Regions from separate parts of the Streptomyces sp. NPDC024017 genome, predicted to be linked through region 2. Evidence: riboswitches for the same ligand, from Rfam matches in the RefSeq annotation. Region 2 holds a riboswitch; the other holds the start of a gene.

Region 1 (11,638 bases), on a different contig from region 2:
CGCCAGGCGGTCGCAGAGGCGGCTGGCCGTGGGGAGACCGATGTCCAGGCCGTCCGCCAGAGCCGTCAGGTTCAGGCCGGGCGCCGCCTGCACGGTGCGCAGCGCCCGCAACTGGTGCAGGGACAGGCGCAGGGACGCCTCCTGGGCGGCGACCGACCACAGCGCCGTCAGACTCTCCACGGCATCGGCGATCTGCGATGCGACGGCCTCCGGGTCATCGCCCGGTCCCCTCGCCCGGTGGTTGCCGGGGCCGCCGAGATCGGTCACGAAACGGTCACTTCCATAAGGCTCCGGGTACTGATGAGGTCGCCCTCTTTCAAAGGCTGTACCCGATGAACCGAGGGGCAAGCAGTCCGGTTCAGTGCCCGGCCGGACCGGGGCGGTTCAGCCCGCGCTGAGCTCCGTCAGCGCGGCGAGCGGCAGCGTGTGCTGCGTCTGGAGGACTTTCGCGCGCAGATAGCGGACGTTGTGGGCGGTGGTGAAGACGCCCGTGGGAATCCGGTCGCGGACGTCGACGCCCAGGGACCGCAACTGGTCCGCCTTGTCGGGGTTGTTGGAGAGCAGGTCCAGTTCGCCGATGCCCAGGGCCCTGAGCATCTGGGCCGCCGCCGTGTAGTCGCGGGCGTCCTCCGGCAGCCCCAGCGCCGCGTTCGCCTCGTACGTGTCGAGCCCCTCGTCCTGGAGGGCGTACGCGTCGAGCTTGTTGTAGAGGCCGATCCCGCGGCCCTCCTGGCGGAGGTACAGGAGCACGCCGCCGCGCTCGGCGATGCGCTCGACGGCCTCGCGCAGCTGCGGGCCGCAGTCGCAGCGGGCCGAGCCGAACACGTCCCCGGTCAGGCACTCGGAGTGCAGCCGCACCAGCGGGACCGGGCCGGGCTCGCCGAGGACCACGGCCACGTGCTCCCGGCCGTCGGCCAGCCCGTGGAAGGTGACGAGCTCGGCGTCGGCCTCGTAGCCGTCGTGGAAGCGCAGCGGGACCCGGACGCGGGAGCGCGGGGTGGCGATGACGGCGGGGGTGTCGGGCATGCGGGGCCTCCGGGTTCCGTTTCCTGTTCGGCTGCACAGCCGTAGTGCTTCAGATTTGAAGCAGATCCACGTCCGGAACCCTAGTCGTGCTTTAAATTTGAAGCAACGAGTGTCGGTGTCTTGTGATGCGCGTCACGTGCACCTCGGGCGTACGCGTCGCGTCACGAACAGGCCGGTGAGGACCTCCGCCGCCACGGCACGTCGTCCGCCGCCGGTCGCGCCCCGTCCTCCTGGAGTCCCTGCGCGATCGCCGCGGAGATCTCCTCCAGCTGCCCCACCTGCTCCTCGCTGAGCCGGTCGAACAGGAAGCTCCGCACGGTCTCGACATGCCCGGGCGCCGCGTGCTCCAGCACGGCGAACCCCTCGTCGGTCAGCGCGGCGATGCTGCCCCGCTTGTCGTACCGGCAGGCCTCGCGCCGCAGCATGCCGTCCTTCTCCAGCCGCGTGACCGCGTACGTCAGCCGGCTGCGCGTGATCTTCAGCCGTTCGGCGAGATCGGTCATGCGCAGCCGCCGTTCCGGGGACTCCGACAGGACGGAGAGGATGGAGTAGTACAGGTGCGGCATGCCGGCGTCCTGCTGGAGCTGCCGGTCGATCGCGTCCTCCAGGAGCAGCGAGGCGGCGATGTAGGCGCGCCAGGCGCGCTGCTCATCGGGGGTGAGCCAGCGAGTCGTCATGCCGCCAGTGTAGGTTTGTTTCAAACTTGAACCAAGCCCGCCTTGGTGACCCGTCCAGTCCCGCCGTCCCGACCAGCCGCGGAGCGTCGATGCCTCACCCGTACGTCCTGCTGTCCGCCGCCGTCTCCCTCGACGGCTACCTGGACGACACCGGACCCGACCGCCTGCTCCTGTCGAGCCCGGCCGACTTCGACCGGGTCGACGAGGTCCGGGCCTCCGTCGACGCGATCCTGATCGGCGCCGGCACCATCCGCGCCGACAACCCGCGGCTGCTGGTGAACTCGGAGCAGCGCCGGGCCGCCCGCACGGCCGCGGGCCGGCCCGAGTACCCCCTCAAGGTCACCGTCAGCGGCTCCGGAGACCTCGACCCGGACGCCCGCTTCTGGCACACCGGCGGCGAGAAGGTCCTCTACACGACCGACCGGGGCGCCGCACGCGCCCGTGCCCTAGGCCTCGCCACCGACGTCGTCCCGCTCGGCGCCGACCTCGACTGGCGGCGGCTGCTCACGCACCTGCACGACGTCCGCGGCGTACGACGGCTCATGGTCGAGGGCGGCGGCCTGATCCACACCCAGCTCCTCACCCAGGGCCTCGCCGACGAACTCCAGCTGGTCCTCGCCCCGCTCTTCGTGGGCGACGCCCGGGCACCCCGCCTCTTCGGCCCCGGCGGCTACCAGGGCGGCCGGCTCCGGCTGCTGGAGTCGCGGCAGATCGAGGACGTGGTCCTGATGCGCTACGAACCGACCGCCCCGGGCACCGGCCCCCTGCCCGCCGCCGCCGACCACCACTGGCTGGCCCTCGCCTGCGAACTGGCCGACCGCTGCCCGCCGTCGGACACGGCGTTCAGCGTGGGCGCGGTCGTGGTCGCCGCCGACGGCACGGAACTGGCCCGCGGCCACTCCCGCGAGGCCGGCGACCCGGTCGTGCACGCCGAGGAGGCGGCCCTCGCGAAGCTCGACCCGGCCGACCCGCGCCTGCCCGGCGCGACGGTGTACAGCAGCCTGGAGCCGTGCGCCCGCCGCGCCTCACGCCCCGCCCCCTGCGCCCGGCTGATCCTCGACGCGGGCGTACGACGGGTCGTCACGGCCTGGCGCGAGCCGGACACCTTCGTGACGGACGCCGACGGCAGCGGTCTCCTGGCGGCCGCGGGAGTGCAGGTCCTCGTCCTCCCGGAGCACGAGGAACGGGCCAAGGCCCCGAACCGACACCTGCTGCGCCGGGTGTGAGCAGCGGGTGTGCAGAGTGGTCCCGCGGATGGCGTACACTGGAGTCACAACGGCGCGGGGTGGAGCAGCTCGGTAGCTCGCTGGGCTCATAACCCAGAGGTCGCAGGTTCAAATCCTGTCCCCGCTACTGAAGGCCGAGGGCCGGAATCCGAAAGGATTCCGGCCCTCGGTGCATTTCCCGATACCTCTCGCGCGTCCCATTACGGTCGGTGAGCGAACCATCCCGTTCCGCATAACAACTGACGCACCGTCAAAACCCGTCAGTCACTTGTGAAGCGGCCAACTCGCCCGATTTGAGCCAGTCATGGCAGGTAAGTCCGCGCGAAACAGGTTAATGATCAAGTGGAATCGCTGGAATACCCCCCGCGCGTCCATTAACGTTCGATAACGCAGCGCGGTCGTCCCAGCCGTCACAGAAGGCGGCTCCGTGCGCACGCGCCGAATCCCGAAAGGGAACCGGGGAACCACCACTTGGGGTGAATCGGGCGGATACCACCGTGAAAGCACGGTAGGTATACGCGCGTAGGAGACCTTCCTGCTCCGAACCCGTCAGCTAACCCGGTAGGCGAGAAGGAAGGAAAGGAGTACGCCCACGTGGCGTCCAACCGGCCTGCCCCCGCGGCCCCGTACGCGCCGAAGCGCGACAGCGACACCTTCGGCTACGGCGCTCAGCGCACCGACGAGGGGCCGTTCCAGGAGTGGAACCCCACCGAGGAGTCCATCCGTCCCGTCCGCGGCCGGCATCGCGTCACCAAGCAGCGCGGCGGAGGTCTCGCCCGCAGCTCCACCGTCCTCGGCGTCGGCGTCATAGCCGCCGTGGGTGCCGGCGGCATGGCCAGCGCCCAGACCGGCAAGCCCCCGGTGTCCATCTCCGTCCCGGACCTGCCCTCGGTGGGTTCCCTCATCTCGGACGACGACACCCCCGAAGGTTCCGCCACTCCGCTCAGCAGCCTCGGCACCGCCACCGCGGAAACCAAGCAGAGCAGCTCCGGCGCCGGCGCCGGTGAGGCCCTGCGCGCCCGGATCATGGCCCAGGTCGAGCACCAGCAGGACCAGATCGAGACCAAGGCCGCCCAGGACGCCGCGGCCGCCGCCGAGAAGGCCGCGGCGGAAGCCGTCGCCAAGGCGGAGGAGGAAGCCAAGGCCAAGGCCGCCGAGGCCAAGAAGAAGGCCGAGGAGGAGGCCAGGAAGAAGGCCGAGGCCGAGCGGCTCGCCGCCCTCGCCAAGCAGTTCACACTGCCGACCTCCTCGTACACCATCACCTCCAGCTTCGGCCAGGCCGGCGCCTACTGGTCCTCCGGCTACCACACGGGCCTGGACTTCGCCGCCCCCACGGGCACGCCGATCAAGGCCGTGCACAGCGGCACCATCACCGAGGCGGGCTGGAACGGCTCCTACGGCTACAAGACCGTCCTCACCCTCGATGACGGCACCGAGATCTGGTACGCGCACCAGTCCTCCATCGGCGTCAGCGTCGGCCAGAAGGTCAGCACGGGCGACGTCATCGGCCGCGTGGGCGCCACCGGCAACGTCACCGGGGCGCACCTGCACCTCGAGGTCCACTCCGGTGGATCCGCCGACGGCATCGACCCGATGGCCTGGCTGCGCGGCAAGGGACTGAACCCGTAAGCGGAAAACGCCCGTAGAAGCGCCGGCGGCCCTGACGACGACCCCCCGACGTCAGGGCTTCCGGATGCCCGGCCGGTGGGCGGCAGCGTTCACAGGGCCTTTGCGCCCGTAGCGGAATGAGCCACTCCGTACGGACGTTGACGCAGAACATGACTTCTCTGCGCAAGCTCGGCACCTCCGACCTCGAGGTCTTCCCGCTCGCCCTCGGCGGCAACGTCTTCGGCTGGACCGCCGACGAGGACCAGTCGTTCGCCGTCCTCGACGCCTACACCGCCGCCGGCGGCAACTTCGTCGACACCGCCGACTCCTACTCGGCCTGGGTCGAGGGAAACCGGGGCGGTGAGTCCGAAACCGTGCTCGGCAAGTGGCTGAAGTCCCGCGGCAACCGCGCGGACGTCGTCGTCGCCACGAAGGTCAGCCAGCATCCCGAGTTCCGCGGCCTGTCCGCCGGCACCATCAAGGCCGCCGCCGACGCCTCCCTGCGGCGCCTGGGCACCGACTACATCGACCTGTACTACACGCACTTCGACCAGCCGGACGTGCCCGTCGAGGAGATCATCGGCGCGCTCGACTCCCTCGTGAAGGCCGGGAAGGTGCGGCACATCGCCGCCTCCAACATCTCCGCCGAGCGGCTGCGGGCGTCCCTGGAGTTCTCCGACCGCGAGGGACTCGCGCGCTACGTGGCCCTCCAGCCGCACTACAACCTGGTCTCCCGTGACACCTACGAGGGTGAGCTCCGGGACCTCGCCGAGCGGACCGGCCTGGCCGCCGTGCCGTACTTCGCGCTCGCGTCCGGCTTCCTCACCGGCAAGTACCGGCCCGGCACGACGGTCGAGAGCGCGCGGGCCAGGAGCGCGGCCAAGCACCTGGAGACCGAGCGGGGGCAGCGGGTGCTCGCCGCCCTCGACGAGATCGCCGGGGCGCATGACGTGCCCGTGGCCACGGTGGCCCTGGCCTGGCTCGCCGCCCAGCCGACTGTGGCGGCGCCGATCGCCTCCGCGCGGACGGTGGAGCAGCTGCCCGCGCTGGTGGGCGTCGGGCAGCTGACGCTCTCGGAGGCCGAGATCGGGCGGCTCACGCAGGCCTCGGCCTGAGCCCGGCCAGGGGCTGGCCTAGGAGCGGTACGGGTTGTACGCGGGGTAGGGCGCCGGCTGGTGGCCGTAGCCGTACACCCCGTACACCGGCCAGGGCGGGGCCACCACCGGGACCGGAGGGGCGGTGATCCGCGCCGCGTGGTCCAGCGCGGGGCGGGCCGCCTCCCGGCGCCGCCACAGCTCGCCCAGCAGCTCCCCCTCCCGGACGGCGAAGTCCGCCCCGGCTCGGCCCCGCCGGGCCCGGTGCCGCAGGAACGCCAGGGACGTCGCGTACGCCTCGTACCGCGCCACCTCCCGGGCCGCCGCCTTGCCCGCGTGACGGCGGGCGTACTGGCGGGCGATCCGCCGGGCCCGCATCGAACCCAGCGCGAACGGCTCGGCCGGGGTCAGCCAGCCGGCCGCCGCGTAGGCGGGCAGCTCCGCCCGTATGGTCTTCAGCTCCCGCTGCCGCGTCCAGATCACCAGCCACGTCAGCAGCCCGAAGATGGGCACCATGAACGCCGCGTACACGGCGAAGAACCCGTACTCGCCGAACGCCGACGAGCCGTTCCACATCGCGTGCATGCCCATCGCGAGCAGCAGCCCGGAGAGCGGGAAGGCGACCCGGCGCAGGTGCCGGCCGTCCGCCGAGAGCGCGGCGATGCCGAAGCCGATGCCGGTGAGGACCGTGAACAGCGGGTGCGCGAACGGCGACATGATGATGCGCACGAAGAAGGTCGCCGCCGTGACGGAGGCGATGCCGGAGCCGCCGGTGAGCTGGTCGGTGCCGAACGCGGTGCCCAGGTAGAGGATGTTCTCCGTGAACGCGAAGCCGGTGGCCGTCACGCCGGCGATGACCACGCCGTCGACGATGCCGGTGAAGTCCCGGCGCCGGAAGAGGAAGACCAGGAGGACGGCCGCCGCCTTGGCCGACTCCTCGACCACCGGCGCTATCACGGTCGCGCCGAGGGTGTCCGCGCTGGACGGGTCCGCCGTCGCCGTCGCTATCCATCTCGTCGCGAAGCTGTTGGCGACGATCGCTATCAGCGCCGCCGCGCAGGCGCCCCAGGCGAAGCAGAACAGCAGGTTCCGCCAGGGGCCGGGTTCGACCCGGTCCAGCCAGCGGAACGCGGCTATCAGCAGGGGTACCGGGAGGACGGCCAGGCCCAGCCCGACCAGGAACCCCTCCGTGCCGGTCTCCTCGCGGACCAGGGCGAGGATGACCAGACCGGATATCGCGAGGAGCGTGCTCAGCGCGCCGTAGCGCACCCACGCGCGCTGCCACCAGTGGGCGTGCCGCAAGGAGCCGGCTGAGCCGACGAGGGGTGCGCCGTCGGTGGGACCGCTCGGGTACGACGGATGTGGGGGGCTGGTGGCCACGGCATTGACCCTAACGACGGATGGGCGCTGTCCGCAGGCGGAGAGGTGCCAGGGGTGGTCAGGCGCCGGCGGGGGGCTGGTCCACGTGCTGTACGCGGCGGAAGAGGAGGTCGTTCACGACATGTCCCTTGTCCAGTCCCTGGCCCTCGAAACGGGTCAGCGGACGGAAGTCGGGACGCGGCGCGAAACCACCGTCCGCCTGCGTGTTCTCGAAGTCGGGGTGCGCCGTGAGGACGTCGAGCATCTGTTCGGCGTACGGCTCCCAGTCGGTGGCGCAGTGGACGATCGCGCTGGGAGCGAGACGGGTGGCGGCGAGGCTGAGGAAGTCGGGCTGGATGAGCCTGCGCTTGTGGTGCCGCTTCTTGGGCCACGGGTCGGGGAAGTAGACGCGGAGGCCGCCGAGGGAGTCCGGGGTGAGCATCTCCCGCAGGAGGATGATCGCGTCGCCGTTGCCGACCCGGATGTTGGACAGGCCGTTCCGGTCGGCGAGATTGAGCAGGTTGCCCTGGCCGGGGGTGTGGACGTCGACGGCGAGGACGTTCGTGGCGGGGTCGGCCGCCGCCATCTGGGCGGTGGCCTCGCCCATGCCGAAGCCGATCTCCAGGACGACGGGGTTGTCGTTGCCGAACAGCTCGGGCAGGTCGAGGGTCCGGCTGCCGTCGATGTCGAGGCCCCACTTGGGCCACAGGCGCTGCAGCGCGTCCGCCTGACCGGCGGTGACACGGCTGCGCCGCGGCTGGAAACTCCGGATCCGCCGCTCGAAGTGCGACCCGGCGGGGTCGGCCTTCGGCCCGTCGGGGAAGCGCGGCTCCCCCTTGGCCCGGGTACGCCGGACGGAGACACCGGGGGTGTTCGGGTGCGGGGTTTCGGGGGTGTTTACGGAGTCAGACACAGTGGGGTCGATTTTACGGGGTGGGGTGTGGGTGGGAGGGGGTGCGTGCGTGTGCGTGCTTTACCCGACGCGGCCCCTTGCGTCGTCCGGCGGGTGGCCGGTGCGTCGTGGTCGCGCCCGCAGCGGCATCCCCTCCGTCGGCTTGGGGGCCCGCCCGGCATCAGCGGCAGGCCTCACAGCGCGCTCAACGCCCTCCGTGCCACCTCCCGGCCGATCGGCAGGGACGCCGTGGCCGCGGGAGACGGTGCGTTCAACACGTGCACCGTGCGAGGGCCCTCGCGGATCAGGAAGTCGTCGACCAGGGTTCCGTCGCGCAGCACCGCCTGCGCCCGCACCCCCGAGGCCGTCGGCACCAGGTCGTCCTCGGACACCCCGGGCAGCAGCCTGCCCACCGCATCCGTGAACGCCGCCTTGGACAGGGACCGCCGCAGCTCACCCGCCCCGTAGCGCCAGTGCCGGCGGGCGATCTGCCAGGAGCCGGGCCAGGCCAGGGTCGAGCCCAGCTCGCGCAGGCGGACCGTGCCCCACCCGTATCCCTCGCGGGCCAGGGCCGGCACCGCGTTGGGACCGACATGGACACCCCCGTCGATGCCTCGCGTGAGGTGCACCCCGAGGAACGGGAACGCCGGATCGGGCACCGGGTAGACCAGGCCCCGCACCAGCTCCGGCCGGGCCAGCTCGTAGTACTCGCCCCGGAACGGCACGATCCGGACGTCCGGGTCGTCCCCGGTCAGCCGGGCGATCTCGTCGCACTGCAGACCCGCGCAGTTCACCAGGACCCGCCCGCGTACGACGTCCCCCGCGGCCGTGAGCACGGCGACCCCCCGCTCGGGGCGCCGGTCGACGCGCACGACCCTCGTGCCGTAGCGGATCTCCGCGCCCGAGCCGTGGGCCAGCTGGCGGGCGACCGCGACGAAGTCGCAGATGCCGGTCGTGCCGACGTGTATCGCCGCGAGGCCGCGTACCTCCGGCTCGTACTCCATGATCTGGGGCCCGCCCAGCTCCCGCACCGGGATCCCGTTCTCCCGGCCGCGCTGTACGAGGGCGTGCAGGCGGGGCAGCTCCGCGCGGTCGGTGGCGACGATCAGCTTGCCGGTGACCGCGTGCGGGATGCCGTACTCGGCGCAGAACTTGACCATCTCCGCCGCGCCCCGCACCGCGTAGCGCGCTTTGAGGGAGCCGGGGCGGTAGTAGATGCCGCTGTGGATGACCCCGCTGTTGCGGCCGGTCTGGTGGCGGGCCGGGCCCGGCTCCTTCTCCAGGACGGTGACACGTGTGCCTGGTGCGGCGCGTGTGATCGCGTACGCCGTCGACAGGCCGACGATGCCGCCGCCGATCACCAGCACGTCACAGTCATATGTGATCCGCACTCGCACCACCTCCCGCTTCGATAGTGCACTGCGCCACTGACAATGCCTCCAAACGCGGGACGGGCGGCATGCCTGCTCCGGCTAGGCCGGAGTCATCAGCAGCGGACGCGCACGCTCACGGAGCTCCACCACCCGCGGCTCGTCGCCGTACGGCTCCAGCCGGTGCAGGAGATCCTTCACGTACTCGGTGGTGCGGGCCGAGGAGATCCGCCCGGCGACCTCCACCGCCCGCACCCCCTGCTCGCAGGCCGCGTCCAGGTTCCCCGACTCCAGTTCGGCGACGGCCGAGACGACCAGGCGCAGGCCGTGCGAGCGGACGAACTCCTCCGTCGGCTTCGACAGGGCCTGCTCGGTGAAGCGGCGGACCTGGCGGGGCGCCTTGAGGTCGCGGTAGCACTCGGCGGCGTCGGCGGCGAAACGGTCGTAGGAGTAGAAGCCGAGCCAGCTCGGGTCGTTGTCGCCGGGGCGGGCGCGCTCCAGCCAGCTCTCGGCCGCCTTCAGGGCGCCCCCGGCCGCCGGGGCGTCGTTCGCGCGAGCATGGGCGCGTGCCTCGACGAGGCGGAAGAAGCTCATGGTGCGGGCCGTCGCCAGGCCGCGGTTGCGTTCCAGGGCGGCCTGGGCGAGGTCCACGCCCTCGTCGCCGAAGCCGCGGTAGGTGGCCTGGAGGGACATGGAGGCCAGCACGTAGCCCCCGAGGGGGACGTCCGCCGCCGCCCGGGCCAGGCGCAGGGCCTGGATGTAGTAGCGCTGGGCCGCTTCCTGCTGGCCCGTGTCGAAGGCCATCCAGCCCGCGAGCCGGGTGAGTTCGGCGGAGGCGCCGAAGAGGGCCCGGCCGACCTCGTCGGAGTACGAGCCGAGCAGCAGAGGGGCGGCCTCCACCCTCAAGCACTCGGGGACCATGGAGGAACGCCAGTCGCCGCCGCCGTACTTGGAGTCCCAGCGCCGCGCGTCCTCGGCGGCCTCCCGCAGCTTCTGCACATCGCTGTGGCCGACTTTGAGCGGTGCGCCGGAGCCCTCGCCGGGGCCCACGTCACGCGCGACCGAACTGTCGGCCGGGGTTATCAGCCACCGTGAGGCGGGCGTTGCGTATGCGCTCACCGCGAACGATCCGGCGAGCGACTGCCAGATGCCGCCGGAACCGGCCCGGCGGCCGGCGAGGTCGAGGCGGTACAGCTCGGTCGCGGACCTCACCGCCTGGCCGACGTCCCGCGGGAAGGCGAGGCCGACTTCGGGTGCGGGGTCCGCGTCCGCCAGGCCGATCTCGTGCAGCGGCACCGGGCGGCCGAGCTTCTGGCCGATGGCGGCGGCGATGAGGTGCGGGGCGGCACCCTGCGGCACCATGCCCTTCGACACCCAGCGCGCCACCGACGTCTTGTCATAGCGAAGCGTCAGACCACGCTGGGCGCCAAGATCGTTGACGCGCCGCGCGAGGCCTGCGTTGGAGATTCCCGCGAGGGCGAGAACGGCGCCGAGTTTTTCGTTCGGCCCGCGTTGCTCCCTGGACATGAGCCACCCCTCGACACAGACGGCTGCCGCACTGGCATAACCACGCGGCATTCGTAAACCCAGCGTAGTTCGCCGCATCCCAAGCGTTAAGGGGCATTGTTCCGGTTGGCGGGATTGTGGTCCGTACTGAAGTGCGGTTCAGATACGGGCTGTTGCGACGTGCTCCCACTGTGTGGCCGTGCGCCTGTCCGTGCGCTCTTCTCCGGCCACTGCGGGAGCGGTTCCATGGTCGTTGCGTGGGTCGGCCCGCTGTACTGGATCCAGTGGGCTGGGGGACACCGCCGCCTCCATCCCCGCGGGCGGCGGAACGGTCCGGGAGGCGTGCTCCGTCTCCCGGACTGCGCGACCGGGTGGCAGGGTGCCGAACCTGTACGGAGAGTGTTCGAGGCTGTCTGCGTGACGCCGATTTGGCCAAAAATCGACCCCGCCGATCGCGGGGTATCAGGGCTCCTACCACGGCACTTGAGGGCGCGTCGGGCGTGATTGGGGCGCGTTTCGGGGGCGCATTCGCGTCGCAGTCGTACCGGAGACATGTCGCTGGCCTGCCTTGATTCTTGGCCGTTTCTTCGCTTCTCCCCGCTTCCGCCGCCGCCCTGTTCGTCGACTTGTTCGTCGTCTTGTTCGTCGACTTGTTCGTCGTCTTGTTCGTCGCCTTCTCGTTGCCCCGATCGTCGTCCCGTCCGCCCGGGTCTTCGTGCGGTGTGCGGGTGTTCGGGGTGTTCGCACCGGTGCGGGTGGCTCCGCCGGGGCGCATTCAACGGAGCGCAAGCGGCGTCGGCACCCTCTGGAACGCTTCCTTCATGGCAGCATGGTGAACCGGTTCGTACGGTGCACTGGTTGTCCACAGCCTGTGGAGGCG
Region 2 (11,638 bases):
CCGACTTCGACTACGTGACCCTGAACCTCGGCGGCGAACCCGTCGCCGGCATTCACGGCCTGGGGGCCGCCCTGCCCCGCGACCGGGGACCGCACTGGGTCACGTACTTCCAGGTCGCCGATGTCGACGACGCCGTGGACCATCTCGTCCACCTGGGCGGGCAGGTCCTCAAGCCGGTGCACGACACCGCCCACGGGCGGGTGGCGAGGGTCACGGATCCGGAAGGGGCGCGGTTCGCGCTGCTGCAACGGCCGAGCTGACGGCCACAGGGCCGGACGCAGGTCAGCCGGACGTCACCGGCAGCACGTCCGGGGACAGGGCCGCCGCGTGGGCGGTCGCCGCGGTCATCCGGCGGCGGTGGTGGCGGCGGCACAGGACCTCGTACCCGACCTCGTCGGCGGAGTGGGTGACGTCGCCGACGACGACTTGGGCGCCCTCGACGACCATCACCCCGCCTATCGTGCGGGCGTTGTGCGTGGCGCGGGCTCCGCACCAGCACAGGGCCTCGACCTGGAGCACCTCGACCCGGTCGGCCAGTTCCACCAGCCGCTGCGAGCCGGGGAACAGCTTGGAGCGGAAGTCCGTCGTGATGCCGAAGGCGTAGACGTCCAGGCTCAGGTCGTCGACCACGCGCGCGAGTTGGTCGATCTGCTCCGGGGCGAGGAACTGCGCCTCGTCGGCGATCACGTAGTCCGCGCGGCCGCCCTGCGAGAGGTGGTCGACGAGGTAGCCGTAGAGGTCCTGCCCGTCGCCGACCTCCACCGCGTCGGTGACCAGGCCGAGGCGCGAGGACAGCTTGCCCTCGCCGGCGCGGTCGTCGCGCGAGAAGATCATGCCCTGCAGACCGCGCGCCGACCGGTTGTGCTCGATCTGGAGAGCCAGCGTGGACTTCCCGCAGTCCATCGTTCCGCAGAAGAACACCAGCTCGGGCATGTGGAGTTGAGCACCTTTCGGCGTGAGAGGTCGGGGAGGTCGGCGTGGGACTGTGTCAGGAGCGTACTTCGAGCAGGGGGACGAGCTGCTCGGCGGGGGTCATCGAACCGTGGTTGCCGACCATCGCCGACTCCTTCGGCTCCCGCTCGGAGGCGATGAGCAGGACGTCGTCCTGCGCGGCCGCGACCACGTCACCGATCCTGCCGTACACCCGTTCGTCGATCTGCGGGCCGAACCAGCCCGCCGCGATGGCCTCGTCGCGTGAGGCCACCCAGAACTGCTCGCCGAGCACCTCGCGCCAGCAGGTCAGGACGTCGTTCGACGCACCGGGCACCGCGTAGACGTGGCGGGCGCGGCCCTCGCCGCCGAGCAGGGCGACGCCGGCGCTCAGCTCCCAGTCCTCGTCGAAGTCAATGCGGTGCTGCTCGTCGAAGGGCACGTCGATCATGCCGTGGTCGGCGGTGATGTAGAGCACGCTGCGCGGGGGCAGTTGCTCGGCCAGGCGCTGGACCAGGCGGTCGGCGTACATGAGCTGGCCGCGCCAGGCGTCGGAGTCGACTCCGAAGCGGTGGCCGGCGCCGTCGACCTCGGCGAAGTACGTGTACACCAGGGAGCGGTCGCCCGCGGCCAGTTGCTCTGCCGCCAGGTCCACGCGGTCCTCGCCTGACAGCCGTCCGAGGAATCTTCCGCCGCTGAGTGCGACCTTGGTCAGCGGGGTGTTCTCGAAGGTCGGGGACGACACCTGCGCGGCGTGCACCCCGGCCGCGTGCGCCAGCTGGAAGACCGTGGGGTACGGCTGCCAGGGGCGGGGCGGGGCCCACGGCTGCCAGCGCAGCTGGTTCATCAGCTCGCCGGTGTCCGGGTTGCGGACGGTGTAGCCGGGCAGGCCGTGCGCGCCGGGCGGCAGGCCGGTGCCGACGGAGGCGAGGGAGGTCGCCGTGGTCGCCGGGTATCCGGCGGTGAGAGGACGCCCGGTGCCGCCGCGGGAGGTGGCGAGCAGGGACGTCATGAAGGGGGCGTCCTCGGGGTGCGCCCTCAGCTGCTCCCAGCCGAGGCCGTCGATCAGGAACACGCAGTTCCGGTCGGCGGGGGTCAGCTCGGTGATGGTGGCGCTCATGTCCGGTACGCCCAGGCCGGCGGCCAGGGTGGGCAGGAGGTCGGCGAGCGATCCGCTGCCGTACTCGGGGACGGGCGCGGAGGCGAGGGAGAGCGGTTCGGGGTGGTGGCCCCAGGCCATCTCGGGCTGTGCCATCAGCGGGTCGTGTCCGCGGTCGCCTCGGAGAGGGCCTGCGCGAAGGCGAGCGCCTCGCGCACGGTCTCCGGTCCGTCCCCGGCCTCGCTGACGCGCAGGCTGAGGTCGTCCGCCGTCGAGTTGCCGGTGTAGCCGTGATCCGCCTCGCAGTTGGGGTCGCCGCAGGCGGCCGGCTCCAGGTCGATCCGGGAGACGGCGCCCCAGCCGATGGTGAGGACGACCTCGCGGGGCAGGGTGCCCGGCTTGTACGACTCGGGGTTGGCGACCACGCGGCTGACCACGATCGACGAGATGCGGCCGATCTTCACGGACTCCGTCGACGTCGTGGCGTACGGCGTCGGGGAGGTGCTGTCGGCGGCCTGTTCGTCGGTGTGGCTGACGATGAAGCGGTTGTCCGTGAGCACGAGCACCGTTACGTGCCGGCGCACCTCGTTCTGGTCGAACGTCGTCTCCTGGTGGACCAGGTACGACCGGATGGGCTCGCCGCCCACGGCGGCCTCCACCGCCTCGGCCACGAGGGCCGGGTAGTAGCCGCTGCGCTCGATCGCCGCCCGCAGCCCCTGGGTCGTCGTACTGGTCTTGGCCATGACGCCCATCCTACGGGGGACCACTGACTGCGAGGGACAGCTCGCCCCCTGTCAGTACGCGGGGAGGGTCCGCGGGCCGAGGTCGTCACGGGCGGGCGGGGGCGCGAGGCGGACGGAGGCACCCAGGACGCTCAGGCCGTGCGAGGCGACGACGACCGGCTCCAGGGTGACCGCGACGACCTCGGGGTGGTCGTCGACCAACCGGGACACCCGCAGCAGCAGCTCCTCCAGGGCGCGGGTGTCGGCCGGTGCGGAGCCGCGCCAGCCGAACAGCAGGGGGGCGGTGCGGATCGAACGCACCAGCGAGGTCGCCTCCCGGTCGGTGACCGGGATCAGCCGGTGCGCCGTGTCCCCGAGCAGCTGCGAGGCGGCCCCGGCGAGCCCGAAGGAGAGCACGGCCCCGGCCGCGGGGTCGATGACGGCGCGTACGACGACGTCCACGCCGCGCGGCGCCATCCGCTGCACCACCGGCCGCAGCTCCTCGGGTGCGCCGAACAGCTCGGTCAACTCGGCGTACGAACGGCGCAGTTGCTCCTCGTCCGCGAGGTCGAGGCGGACGCCGCCCAGGTCGGCGCGGTGCCTGAGGTGCGGGGCGGTGGCCTTGAGGGCCACGGGGTAACCGAGGGCGCGGGCGGCCTCCGCGGCGGCGGCGGGGGTCGGGGCGGGCAGGGCGCGGTGGACCTGGACGCCGTAGTGGCCGAGGAGGTCGCAGGTCTCGTCCGTGCCGAGCGTGAGTCCCTGCCCGCGCGCGAGGAGGCCGTCGATCAGCGCGGCGGCACCCTTCTCGTCGATGTCCTCGTACTCGGGCACCTTGCCGGGGTCGGCGGCGTCGCGCCGCCACTGCGCGTAGGCGACGGCCTGGCCGAGGGCGCGGACGGCGCGCTCGGCGGCGGGGTAGGCGGGGATGAGGTGGGCGCCTTCGGGGGCGTCGGTGGCGGGGAAGCGTTCTTCCACGGGTGCCGGACTGGGGGCGGTTTGAGATGGTTTGCCCGAGCCGACCTGTGGAGCGGTGCTCGCCGCGGCCGACAGGGCCTCCGCCAGGCCGCCGAGCTCCACGTGCACGACCAGGACCGGCTTGGCCGGGGCCGCGGCCGATGCCGAGCGCAGGGCCTCGGCGAGGGCCGCGTCGCCGACCGAGCCCTCCCCCACCGCCGGTATGGCGGTGACGACGACCGCGTCGCACCGGTCGTCGGCCAGGGCACGGGACAGGGCGGCGTGGAAGTCCGCCGCGGAGGCCGCGGTGGTCAGGTCCTGCGGGGGGTGCGGCCGCAGGCCCTCGGCGAAGCACGCGTCGTACGTGAGCAGGCCGAGCGACTCGGAATTGCCCAGGATCGCCACCCGGGGTCCGGCGGGCAGGGGCTGGCGGGCGAGCAGCAGGCCCGCGTCCACCAGCTCGGTGATGGTGTCGACGCGGATCACGCCGGCCTGCCGCAGCAGCGCCGAGACGGTCGCGTGCGGCAGCCGGGTCGCCCGTACGGCGTGCCCCTGGGGAGCGGCGCCGTGCCGCGCGCCCTGGACGACGACCAGGGGCTTGGCGGCGGCGGTCCGGCGGGCGAGGCGGGTGAACTTACGGGGGTTGCCGATGGACTCCAGGTACATGAGGACGACGTCGGTGTCGGGGTCCTCGTACCAGTACTGCAGGACATCGTTGCCGGAGACGTCGGCGCGGTTGCCGGAGGAGACGAAGGTGGAGACGCCGGTCACACCGGTGACGCCGCCGCCGCGCCGGTGCAGCCGGGACAGCAGGGCGATGCCGATGGCGCCGGACTGGGCGAACAGGCCGATCCGGCCCGGGCGCGGCACCTCGGGGGCGAGGGAGGCGTTGAGCCGTACCCGTGGGGAGGTGTTGATGATGCCGAAGGCGTTCGGGCCGATGATCCGCATGCCGTACGTGCGCGCCTGCCGCACGAGTGCGCGCTGGCGTTCGCGCCCCTCGGGGCCGCTCTCGGCGTACCCGGCGGAGACCACGACCAGCCCCTGCACGCCGTGTTCGCCGCACTCGGTGACGACGTCGGGCACGTGCTCGGCAGGCACGGCGACCACCGCGAGGTCGACGGGGCCGTCGATGTCCCGCACCGAGCGGTGGGCGGGCACCCCGTCGAGCTCCTTCTGCCCCTCCGGAAGGGCCCTGTTCACGGCGTACAGACGGCCGCTGTACCCGGCGTCCCGGATGTTGCCGAGAACGCTGCGGCCCACGCCGCCGGGTGTGCGGCCGGCGCCGATGACCGCGACCGAGCCGGGGGCGAGCAGCCGCTGCACGGAGCGCGCCTCGGCGCGGTGTTCGCGCGCGTACTGCACGGCGAGGGAGCGGTCGGTGGGTTCGAGGTCGAACTCCAGACGGACGACGCCGTCCTCGAAGCTGCGCTTCTGGGTGTAGCCGGCGTCCGTGAACACCTTGATCATCTTGTTGTTGGCGGGCAGCACCTCGGCGGCGAAGCGGCGGATGCCGCGCTCGCGGGCGACGGCCCCGATGTGTTCGAGCAGGGCGGAGGCGACCCCGCGGCCCTGGTGGGCGTCCTGCACGAGGAAGGCGACCTCGGCCTCGTCGGCGGGTGCGGACGCGGGCGTTCCGTCCTCGCCGATCCGGTCGTAGCGTACGGTGGCGATGAACTCGCCGCCGACTGTGGCCGCGAGTCCCACCCGGTCCACAAAGTCGTGGTGCGTGAAGCGGTGGACGTCCTTGGCGGACAGGCGAGGGTACGGCGCGAAGAAGCGGTAGTACTTCGACTCGTCGGAGACCTGCTCATAGAAGCTGACCAGGCGATCGGCGTCATCAACGGTGATGGGCCGGATGCGCGCGGTACCCCCGTCGCGCAGCACCACGTCGGCTTCCCAGTGGGCGGGATACTCGTGCCGGTCCGGCGAGGTCTGCATGGGCCCCAGAGTACGGCTAGCGTCCGACAGCGGGCGCGAGGCAGTCTGTGGAGGGCGTCAGTCGGGTCGAGGCCGCGATCCGACGGCACCCCTGGAGTGGAACGCGAGGACCGCTCCTGGTGGGCTTCACGATATGGGAAACTGGTCTAGACAACCCTGAACACCGAAGGGCAGCAACACATGGCTGAGCGCCGCGTCAACGTCGGCTGGGCCGAGGGTCTCCACGCCCGCCCCGCCTCCATCTTCGTCCGAGCCGCCACGGCCGCAGGCGTCCCGGTGACGATCGCCAAGGCTGACGGCACCCCCGTCAACGCGGCCTCCATGCTGGCCGTCCTGGGCCTCGGCGCCCAGGGTGGCGAGGAGATCGTCCTCGCCTCCGACGCCGAGGGCGCGGACGCCGCCCTGGACCGGCTGGCGAAGCTGGTCTCCGAGGGTCTCGAGGAACTGCCCGAGACCGTCTGATTTACCCGTGCGCCCGATACGGCGCACACCGAAGGGCTCGTCCGAATTCACCGGGCGAGCCCTTCGTCATTCCCGGCCGAGACCGGGCTGGAAATCGAGAATTCACAGTTTCCGGGCAAGGGAAAACAAGCCCCCGTGAATAGCTGCTCTTTGTATACGGCGGCCGTGTTAATGCCGCAGGCTCGCCGTGTTTACGGGATGTTGCGAGTTCCTCACACGGTCGGCCCGCTCCCCCGCGGAGCCGAACCGCAGGCGGTGCGCGCCCATCGCGCGCTCGGCGTGCCGCGCCGTGACCGCCCGCGCGCGCTCAGCGTCCCCGCGCGCCACCGCGTCCACGATCGCGCCGTGCTCCGTCCAGGACTCCACCGGGCTGACCGGCGCCTCCACGGCGTACATCCAGGCGATCTTGTGGCGGAGCTGGGTGAGCATCGACGTCAGCGCGGGGCTGCCGGAGGCCTGGGCGAGCGTCTCGTGGAACCAGCCGCCCAGGGAGCGCAGGTCCTCGCTGTTGCCCCGGCGGGCCCGCTCCTGGCCCAGCCGGACCAGGCCGCGCAGAACCTTCAGATGCGCCTCGGTGCGGCGCTGGGCGGCACGGGCCGCACCGAGCGGCTCCAGCAGCATGCGCATCTCCAGCAGGTCACCGGCCTCCTGCTCGGTGGGTTCGGCCACGCACGCGCCCGCGTGCCGGCGGGTCACCACGAAACCCTCTGCCTCCAAGGTGCGCAGCGCCTCCCGGACGGGCACCCGCGAGACGCCGTAGCGGCGCGCGAGGAGTTCCTCGGTGAGCCGGCTGCCGCGTGCGTGGACACCCGCGACGATGTCGTCCCGGATGGCCGTGCACACCGAGTGCGCGGGAATACGCATGACCGACCTCCGCTTAATCCCCGTGAAACGCCGACGAGCGGCGCGCGTTCCGTGACTCTATTGCAATGAGCCGGAATTTCCGACGGCAGCCGGGAATCCATGGATTTTTTTTGGACAGCGGGCGGCCACAAACGCCGAAAGCCCCGGCTCGGGGAGCCGGGGCTTCTGGAACAGCGGAGAGGTTCCGGTCAGAGGTTGACGCCGTGCGAGCGGAGGTAGGCGACCGGGTCGATGTCCGAGCCGTACTCGGGGCTCGTACGGGCCTCGAAGTGCAGGTGCGGACCGGTGACGTTGCCGGTCGCGCCGGACAGGCCGATCTGCTGGCCGGGGGTGACCTGCTGGCCCACCGAGACGCCGACGGAGGACAGGTGGCCGTACTGGGTGTACGTCCCGTCGTTCATCTTGATCACGATCTGGTTGCCGTAGGAGCCACCCCAGCCGGCCTCGACGACGGTGCCCGCGCCGACCGCGTGGACGGAGGTGCCGCTGGCGGCGTGGAAGTCGACACCGGTGTGGCTGCCGGAGGACCACAGGCCGCTGCTGGCCTTGTAGCTGGTGGAGACGTACGAGCCGGAGATCGGGGGCACGAAGGTGTTGAGGCGCTTGCGCTCGGCCTCGCGGGCGGCGCGCTCCTTGGCCTCGCGGGCCTTCTCGGCCGCCTCCTTGGCCTTCTCGGCCACCTCGGCGGCGCGCTTGCGGGCGGCCTCCTCGGCCTTCTGCTTGGCGGCGGCCTCGTCGGCGGCCTGCTGCTGCGCGACGGCCTGGGCGTCGATCTGCTGGGCCACGGTGTCGCCCATGGTGACGACGGGAGTGAGGCCCGTCTGCTCGGCGCTGGGCTCGGCGGCGAAGGCAGCGGGGGCCGCCACGGTGCCGATCACGCCGGTGGTGGCGAGGGCCGCGACGCCGGCCGCGCGGGCGGTGCCGCGCTGGATCCTGCTGGGACGACGGTGCTTCCCGGTGGCGCGAGTGAACGCCATGTGGTGGCTGGTCCTTTCCTTCCTTCTCGCCTACCGGGTTAGCTGACGGGTTCGGAGCAGGAAGGTCTCCTACGGACTCCCTCGCGGCTCGCGCGGGCGTCCGATTCACCCCAGGGACTGCGGTGGGTCCCCGGCTCCCCTGGCTCGCGCCGTACGGGGACTCGGCGATGACTGTCCGGTGCCGCGGGTGCGGCGCACTGCCTGACGAACAGCCCGGATGACGCTAAGCGGCGCCACTTTCAATTCCCAAACGAATCCCGGCTTTTGTAGCGCATCCCACAGGGCAGACAGGCAACCTCCGTATCAATTCGGGCATAAAGGGGCCCTGGTGCCTCGGAAGACAACCAGGGCCCCTACGCGCGCGTGCCGCTACTCGGCGGCGACGACGGTGACTTCGCCGATGCCGAGGGCCTCGACAGGTGCCTTGATCTGCGCCGCGTCACCGACGAGGACGGTCACCAGCCGGTCCACCGGGAAGGCGCTCACGGCCGCCGCGGTGGCCTCCACGGTGCCGGTCGCGGCGAGCTGCCGGTACAGGGTGGCCTGGTAGTCGTCGGGCAGATGCTGCTCGACCTGGTCGGCCAGCGTGCTCGCGACGGCCGCCGCCGTCTCGTACTTCAGCGGCGCCACACCGACCAGGTTCTGCACGGCGACGTCCCGCTCGGCATCGGTCAGCCCCTCGGCGGCGAGGGTGCGCAGCACCGTCCAGAGATCCTCCAGGGCGGGGCCGGTGTTGGGCGTGTCCACGGAACCGCTGATGGCGAGCATCGCGGCACCCGTGCCGTCCGGGGCGGACCTGAGGACCTGGCCGAACGCCCGTACGCCGTAGGTGTAGCCCTTCTCCTCGCGCAGCACGCGGTCCAGGCGGGAGGTGAGGGTGCCGCCGAGGCAGTACGTGCCGAGCACCTGCGCGGGCCACACACGGTCGTGCCGGTCCGGGCCGATCCGGCCGATCAGCAGCTGCGTCTGGACGGCGCCCGGACGGTCCACGATGACGACCCGGCCGGTGTCGTCGGCGGTCACCGGCGGCACCGGACGTGGCTCGGCCGAGGAGCCCGTCCAGGCGCCCAGCGTGTCCCCGAGCAGGGCGTCGAGGTCGATGCCGGTGAGGTCGCCGACGACCACGGCGGTGGCCGTGGCGGGGCGGACGTGCTTCTCGTAGAAGGCGCGCACGGCCGCGGAGTCGATCGCGGCGACGGTCTCCTCGGTGCCCTGCCGCGGCCGCGACATGCGCGAGTCCGCCGGGAACAGCTCCTTGGAGAGCTCCTTGGCGCCACGGCGGGAGGGGTTGGCCAACTCGTGCGGGATCTCGTCGAGGCGGTTGTTGACCAGCCGCTCGACCTCGCTGTCGGCGAACGCGGGCGCCCTGAGGGCGTCGGCGATCAGGCCCAGCCCCTTGGCGAGCCGGGAGGCCGGCACCTCCAGGCTGAGCCGGACGCCGGGGTGGTCGGCATGCGCGTCGAGGGTGGCACCGGCGCGCTCCAGCTCGGCGGCGAAATCCTCGGCGGAGTGCTTGTCGGTGCCCTCGGAGAAGGCCCGGGCCATGATCGTGGCCACACCGTCGAGGCCGGCCGGCTCCGCCTCCAGGGGGGCGTCCAGCAGCACCTCCACGGCGACGACCTGCTGGCCGGGCCGGTGGCAGCGCAGCACCGTCAGGCCGTTGTCGAGCGTGCCGCGCTCGGGGGCCGGGAAGGCCCACGGCTTGGCCTCGCCCGCGTCGGGGCGGGGGTGGAAGTCCATCGTGGCGAGCTCGGTCACTTGGCCGCCTCCTCGTTCTCGTCGGTGGCCGCGGCTGCGGTGTCCTCGGGGGCGTCCTCGTCGGCGAGGGGCTCGTAGACGAGCACCGCGCGGTTGTCGGGCCGCAGGCGGGCCTTGGCGACCTCCTGGACCTCCTCCGCCGTGATCTCCAGCACACGCTGGACGGCGGTCAGGGCGAGCTGCGGGTCGCCGAACAGCACGGCGTACCGGCACAGTTCATCGGCGCGGCCCGCGACCGTGCCGAGCCGGTCCAGCCACTCGCGCTCCAACTGGGCCTGGGCGCGCTCCATCTCCTCGGCCGTGGGGCCCTCCTCGGCGAACCGGGCGAGCTCCTCGTCGATGGCGGTCTCGATGACCGGAACCTCCACGTCACCGGAGGTCTTCACGTCCAGCCACCCCAGGGAGGGCGCCCCGGCCAGCCGCAGCAGGCCGAATCCGGCCGCCACGGCCGTACGGTCGCGCCGCACGAGCCGGTTGTAGAGGCGGGAGGACTCTCCGCCGCCGAGGACGGTGAGGGCCAGGTCGGCCGCGTCGCACGCGCGCGTGCCGTCGTGCGGCAGCCGGTAGGCGGCCATCAGGGCACGCGCCGGGACCTCCTCCTCGACGACCTCGCGCAGCTGCTCGCCGATGGTCTCCGGCAGCGAGCCGTCGCGCGGGGCGGGCTTGCCGTCGTGACCGGGGATGGAGCCGAAGTACTTCTCGACCCAGGCGAGGGTCTGCTCCGGGTCGATGTCGCCGACCACGGAGAGCACGGCGTTGTTCGGCGCGTAGTAGGTGCGGAAGAACGCGCGAGCGTCCTCCAGGGTCGCCGCGTCCAGGTCGGCCATCGAGCCGATCGGGGTGTGGTGGTAGGGGTGGCCCTCCGGGTAGGCGAGGGCGGTCAGCTTCTCGAAGGCGGTGCCGTAGGGGACGTTGTCGTAGCGCTGGCGGCGCTCGTTCTTGACGACGTCCCGCTGGTTCTCCATCGACTCGTCGTCGAGCGCGGCCAGCAGCGAGCCCATGCGGTCGGCCTCCAGCCAGAGGGCGAGCTCCAGCTGGTGGGCGGGCATGGTCTCGAAATAGTTGGTCCGCTCGAAGCTGGTCGTGCCGTTCAGCGAGCCGCCCGCGCCCTGGACGAGCTCGAAGTGGCCGTTGCCCTTGACCTGCGCGGAACCCTGGAACATCAGGTGCTCGAAAAGGTGAGCCAGGCCGGTACGCCCCTTGACTTCGTGGCGTGAGCCGACGTCGTACCAGAGGCACACCGCCGCGACCGGGGTCAGGTGGTCCTCGGAGAGCACCACGCGCAGGCCGTTGGCCAGGCGGTGCTCGGTCGCTGTCAGGCCCCCGGAGCCTGCCTGGGCTGTGGCCGTGTGACCCATGGGCATGTACGTCCCTTCGATCGCTGAGCGGTTGTTCAGACCGCGGATTCCTGCCGGTCCTGCCACTGTATGCAAGCGTGCGAAGCCCTGGTGAAGTTCCCGGCGGCGACCTGGTCCCGACAGCGCGAGAGCCGCCCAGGACCGGGTGCTGGTCCCGGTTGTCAGTGCGGAGGTCCACAATGGTCGGCGTCAGATCCGGATCGCAGCAGCAAGGAGCCGGCAGCGATGGCCCGCCGCAGCACGAAAACCCCGCCGCCCGACGACTCGTACGAGGAGCGGATCCTCGACATCGACGTCGTCGACGAGATGCAGGGCTCCTTCCTCGAGTACGCGTACTCGGTCATCTACTCGCGCGCCCTGCCGGACGCACGCGACGGCCTCAAGCCGGTGCACCGACGCATCGTCTACCAGATGAGCGAGATGGGCCTGCGCCCCGAGCGCGGGTACGTCAAGTGCGCCCGAGTCGTCGGCGAGGTGATGGGCAAGCTGCACCCGCACGGCGACGCGTCGATCTACGACGCCCTCGTGCGCATGGCCCAGCCCTTCTCGATGCGGGTCCCCCTCGTCGACGGC

What was found. A riboswitch is a leader RNA that binds a small molecule or an ion and turns the genes downstream of it on or off. The one in region 2 is predicted to bind cyclic di-AMP.
Positions count from the first base shown of each region.
Region 1: linked by a shared signal. The riboswitch ahead of AB0G20_RS04800 (M23 family metallopeptidase) and the one ahead of AB0G20_RS22595 (M23 family metallopeptidase) in region 2 are both predicted to bind cyclic di-AMP.

Region 1 is NZ_JBEZYZ010000002.1:14,788-26,425, reverse strand. It holds gene AB0G20_RS04825 (MarR family winged helix-turn-helix transcriptional regulator) at 1-267, opposite strand, end outside; gene ribA (GTP cyclohydrolase II) at 385-1,026, opposite strand; gene AB0G20_RS04815 (MarR family transcriptional regulator) at 1,188-1,703, opposite strand; gene AB0G20_RS04810 (dihydrofolate reductase family protein) at 1,793-2,929, shown strand; tRNA gene AB0G20_RS04805 (tRNA-Met) at 2,983-3,056, shown strand; cyclic di-AMP (ydaO/yuaA leader) riboswitch at 3,356-3,512, shown strand; gene AB0G20_RS04800 (M23 family metallopeptidase) at 3,524-4,558, shown strand; gene AB0G20_RS04795 (aldo/keto reductase) at 4,708-5,652, shown strand; gene AB0G20_RS04790 (PrsW family intramembrane metalloprotease) at 5,671-7,011, opposite strand; gene trmB (tRNA (guanosine(46)-N7)-methyltransferase TrmB) at 7,070-7,903, opposite strand; gene lhgO (L-2-hydroxyglutarate oxidase) at 8,077-9,282, opposite strand; gene AB0G20_RS04775 (MFS transporter) at 9,355-10,779, opposite strand.
Region 2 is NZ_JBEZYZ010000008.1:114,675-126,312, reverse strand. It holds gene AB0G20_RS22630 (VOC family protein) at 1-260, shown strand, start outside; gene AB0G20_RS22625 (thymidine kinase) at 283-933, opposite strand; gene AB0G20_RS22620 (alkaline phosphatase family protein) at 989-2,185, opposite strand; gene AB0G20_RS22615 (DUF5998 family protein) at 2,185-2,772, opposite strand; gene AB0G20_RS22610 (GNAT family N-acetyltransferase) at 2,824-5,646, opposite strand; gene AB0G20_RS22605 (HPr family phosphocarrier protein) at 5,827-6,108, shown strand; gene AB0G20_RS22600 (GntR family transcriptional regulator) at 6,277-6,972, opposite strand; gene AB0G20_RS22595 (M23 family metallopeptidase) at 7,161-7,949, opposite strand; cyclic di-AMP (ydaO/yuaA leader) riboswitch at 7,963-8,126, opposite strand; gene AB0G20_RS22590 (pitrilysin family protein) at 8,319-9,707, opposite strand; gene AB0G20_RS22585 (pitrilysin family protein) at 9,704-11,065, opposite strand; gene AB0G20_RS22580 (DNA topoisomerase IV subunit A) at 11,291-11,638, shown strand, end outside.